Regions from separate parts of the Pseudoalteromonas sp. NCIMB 1079 genome, predicted to be linked through region 2. Evidence: riboswitches for the same ligand, from Rfam matches in the RefSeq annotation. Region 2 holds a riboswitch; the other holds the start of a gene.
What was found. A riboswitch is a leader RNA that binds a small molecule or an ion and turns the genes downstream of it on or off. The one in region 2 is predicted to bind lysine.
Positions count from the first base shown of each region.

Region 1: linked by a shared signal. The riboswitch ahead of lysC (lysine-sensitive aspartokinase 3) and the one ahead of dapA (4-hydroxy-tetrahydrodipicolinate synthase) in region 2 are both predicted to bind lysine.

Region 1 is NZ_JBEWZA010000001.1:2,410,680-2,413,139, forward strand. It holds gene lysC (lysine-sensitive aspartokinase 3) at 1-1,064, opposite strand, end outside; lysine riboswitch at 1,140-1,312, opposite strand; gene nhaD (sodium:proton antiporter NhaD) at 1,414-2,460, opposite strand, start outside.
Region 2 is NZ_JBEWZA010000001.1:136,488-138,947, forward strand. It holds gene ABX891_RS00615 (DNA-3-methyladenine glycosylase I) at 1-405, opposite strand, end outside; lysine riboswitch at 597-797, shown strand; gene dapA (4-hydroxy-tetrahydrodipicolinate synthase) at 988-1,872, shown strand; gene ABX891_RS00625 (2,3,4,5-tetrahydropyridine-2,6-dicarboxylate N-succinyltransferase) at 1,888-2,460, shown strand, end outside.

The DNA.
Region 1 (2,460 bases), 2.3 Mb from region 2:
ACCGATATATTGTATTCACTTAATAGTGTAAATACGCGTGCTAAAAAACCGCTTGCTAGTAGCATTTCTGGGCTTTTAAGCGTAAGCAATATTTGGTTTTTACGTTGCGTTACTGCGCGTATACCTGGTTGCTGCGATTTTTCGCGCTCAATCCACGTACCGCCACGTTCAGGCTCTCGGCTCGAACCAACAAACACGTTAATGTGGCTACGGCTTGCTGGTAAAATAGTCGCGGGGTGCAATACTTTTGCGCCAAAGGTTGCCATTTCAGCGGCTTCGTCAAAACTTAAACGTGCAATAGGCGTCGCTTTTGCGCATAAACGCGGGTCGGTGCTAAAAATACCCACTACATCGGTCCAAATATGCACACTTTTAGCGTTAATTGCTTCAGCTAAAAGTGCAGCGCTATAGTCAGAACCACCACGTCCTAGCGTTGTGGTTTGGCCGTATTCGTCACTGCCAATAAATCCCTGAGTTACAATTACTTGAGCGTCTAATAACGGGATTAAATGTTCTTTAGCGGCTTGCGCTGTGGCTGCAACATTAGGCGTTGCTTTGCCAAATTGGCTGTCGGTTTTAAGCACCTTGCGCACATCAAAGCGATCGGCGTTTAAACCTTGTAAACGCAGTACCTGTGCAAACAAATACGACGATAAACGCTCACCAAAGCTAAGTAGCTCGTCATGTTGCTGATCGGTTGTTAGTGGCTCTTGAGCCAATGTTTGAAATGCTTTTAAGGTTTCGTTAAAGCCAACCGCTAAATCGGCATCTAGCGATAACTCATCTAAAATAGTTTGTTGAATAGCAAGCACACCATTTATGTGTTCTTGGCGCTCACTTGAGGTAATACTTGATTTACACAGTGCAACTAAATGGTTAGTTACGCCGGCACTGGCGCTCACGGCAACAATACGTACGCTTTTATCTGCAACAATAATTTCGCTACAGCGACTCATCGCTTCAAAATTTGCAACACTGGTTCCGCCAAATTTGGCAACGATGTAATCTGATTTTGCGCTTAACTCTGTTTGAGGCACTGTTTGTGGCGCTGATTGGGTAGTCATTTAGTCTCCTTTCGCGGTATCCAAACCGCAATAAAACAAGAAGAACTTGGCAAAGGAATGCTTGAAGATAAGTCCACTGCCAGAAGCTCTCCACCTATATTGGTGACAGTTTTGAGGATTCAGCCCCATAAACCGAAAAACAATGACGACGTACCATTATTTTCCTCGGCGAGTACTTCCCTCCTTAATGATCATCGGCTTTCGTCGCCTAACATTAAGTACCTAAGTATCGCACCTCTTCTGAATGCTTTATTAACCAGTGGCTAATAAAACAAAACCCCACTAAGTAGCGGGGCTTTGAAACTTATCGTTTAGACGTCTAGCTGTCAAGCATTTAATAATTTATGAGTTAAATAAAACTGCCCATGTAATACGAGCCCGCATAGCCAACCGTGTAACAAATTAATAAATGCAGCGATAAACGCAAGTAGCTCATAAAGGTAAGCGCTTTAACTTTACTCATGGCAATAATGCCCGCAGCCGAACCAATTATAAGCATTGAACCGCCCACGCCCGTTGCATACGTAAACGACAACCAGTGTTGCTGGCTCATTACTATATCGGCTTTTAATAATGCAGCGGTAAGCGGTACGTTATCGACCCCTGCTGATAATATGCCCATTAAGTAGTTTGCGTATTCAGGTGCCATTACCGTATATAGGTCGGTAAATTTACTTAGCATACCAATTTCTTTCAGTGCGCCTACAAGTAAAAGTACACCTACAAAAAACAATAATGTGTCGTATTCTATATCGCGAACAAAATCGATAATGTCTTTGTTTATGTCTTTTTTGCGCATTAAAAATTGCGCCACTAAAAACATCACTGACAAGCCAAACAAAAAGGTTAATAGAGGCGGTACGCTGTAAATTACACTTAGCGTAAGTGTGCTCACTACGGTAGATAAAAATATAACAGCAATAGTTATGTCGGTTTTTTCGATGCGAGTTTTACCTGCACTAGCAAACTCAACACGCCCTTTCATACCAATAGATAGTAACGCGGCAAGCAGCATAACACTTGTAAGTGCTGGCGCTATAAGTAGTAATAAATGAGCAATGGTTACTTTGCCATCTAAAAATATCATTAGTGTGGTTACGTCACCGGTTATTAGCGATACCCCACCTGAGTTAACCCCAAACACAATAAGCGTGGCGTATTTAATTAGTTTTTTGGCTTCAAGTTTTAACGACATAACAACCGCAAGCGATATAAGCGTCGCTGTTACGTTGTCTGAAATCGACGAAAACAAAAATGCAAAACCACCCACCAAAAACATGAGCTTTTTTTCGCTAATACTTTTTGGCATAACGCGGTGCACAATATTTTCTATAAACCCCTTTGAATTTAAATACGCTACAAAGGTCATCGCAGCCATTAAAAATAGCCATAATGA
Region 2 (2,460 bases):
AATATCCTCTGTTGGCCAATTAGCGATAAACTGACTAAAACTGCCATGTTCCCCTGCTATTTCGTGGATCATGTAAGCATTTTCGGTAATTGTTTTTACTTTTTTATAGTTACGAACAATGCGCTCATCCGTTGCTTTTTGTTCCAGCATATCGGGTGGCATCATTAATAACTTGTCAACGCTAAAATCCCAAAAAACCTCTCTAAAGCCCGGCCACTTATTATTTATGACTGACCAATAAAAGCCGCTTTGAAATACTTTTCGAGTAAATTCTTCAAGCCAATCGTCGTCACTTAACGTGCTTAGTTGTTTTTTAGATAGCGGTTTTGCAAGTAATAATTTAAGCATTTTTTCAGAGCCTTTTCGCTCTACCGCTCGCTTATAAATATCGCTAAATTTTTCCATACTAATTAAATACCTCACTACTTATATTGCTAGTGTACGAGAAAAGCACCTAATACGTAACCACCCCTCTTTTCGATGAATTAATCTGTATTTAGTCGCTTGACACCTAGACGGCTAAAATGCTTTAATCGCCGTAATTACCCTATTTAAATTGCACAGGTTTGTAAGTTTTACTCTACAAACAGGTGCAAAGGGCTAGAAGAGGTGCGTTATTCAGGTAGCGTATGTTAGGAGCGCAAACTCCAGTAAGCATACGTGAGGGGAATTAACGCCGAGAAGTAACCACTTTTGCGAGGTGTTTATTTCGGGCGACTAGGTTGAACCCTAGCGACTGTCACCAATAGTTGCTTATAAAAAGCAGCTTGTTAGTTTGGTGGAGAGCTTCTGGTCTTAAATATTAAGGCCGTGCGCCCTATTATTTTAAGCCCATTCGCTCTTCGAATTATTAGTTCGAACGACGTTAATGCGGCTCCTTCCATAAAGCTTTTTAACTCTTCGAATAATACCAATTACATTAAATTAGTTATCGCTAAAATGATCACGTTTTTAATAAAATTGGTACAAATTATAAGTTCGTGAGAGATGATCAACAACTTCAATTTAAACGACTACTCACTGTGGACCGCACTCGTTACGCCATTTGATCAACACGGCGATGTTGACTACAACACGTTAACTAAGTTGGTTAGCGATCAAGAAGCGGTACATAACGGTATTTTGCTACTTGGCAGTACGGGCGAAGGTTTAGCACTAACGCTAAAAGAGCACCAAGCCATTGTTGAGCACGTATGCCAGCTAAAACCAACAGTACCACTCATGGTAGCTGTGGGCGGTAGTAACTTAAAGCAACAAATTGAGTGGGTTAACTACTGTAATACACTACCAATTCATAGCTTTTTACTTGGCTCACCGCTTTATGCAAAGCCTGGTGCTATAGGTCAAACTCATTGGTTTGAAAGCCTACTAAATGCAAGCGCTCACCCATGTATGCTTTATAACGTACCGGGTCGAAGCGCTGTTAGCATCCCAGCGGCAACAATTCAAAACTTACAAAACAATAAAAATTTATGGGCGTTAAAAGAAGCGAGCGGCAGTATTGCTCAGTTTGAAGCTTACCGCCAAGCGGCGCCTAATTTAGCTATTTTTAGTGGCGACGATGCGCTAATGCCTTATTTTGCTCAAGCTGGCGCAAAAGGTTTGGTGTCGGTAGCTGCAAACGCATGGCCTGGACAAACTCACGAGTTTGTTAAGCGCAGTTTAAGTGGTCAACACCCTAACTTATTTGCCCAGTGGTCAAGCGCTATTAATAGCCTATTTGCTGTCGCAAACCCTATTCCCGTAAAGGTACTGATGCATTTGCAAGGCCGCTTAAGCAGCCCGCAACTTCGTCCACCTTTAACACATCTTGAGTTAACTCAAACCGATTGCATCACAACTGCAAACAACACCATTTTATCTTGGCATTAAATACAGGTTTTTATAATGAGCTGGTTAGAACTATTAAATAATTTAGAATCGGGCGCAGTACGCGCAGCATCACAAAACGAAAGCGGCCAATGGCAAGCTAACGTAGAAGTAAAGCAAGGCATTTTAGAAGCCTTTAAAAATGGCACTAATACTGAGTTTGCAGGCGGCTTTGTTGATAAACATAACCTAGCTCCGCAAGAATTTAGTACTGATGATGGCGTTCGTATGGTACCAGGTGGCTCAAGTGTTCGCCGTGGTGCTTATGTTGCTAAAGGCACGATTATTATGCCACCAGCGTATGTAAACATTGGCGCATATATCGACGAAGGCACAATGGTAGATAGCCACGCATTAGTTGGCTCGTGTGCACAAGTAGGTAAAAACGTACATTTAAGCGCTGCAGTTCAGCTTGGTGGTGTACTTGAGCCAATTGGTGCCAGCCCAGTAGTGGTTGAAGATGATGCATTTATTGGTGCTGGCTGTATTATTGTTGAAGGCGTAGTCATTAAAAAAGGCGCAGTACTTGCCCCAGGCGTGCGTTTATCAGCAACTATTCCGGTATACGACTGCGTAAACGAGCGCCAACTA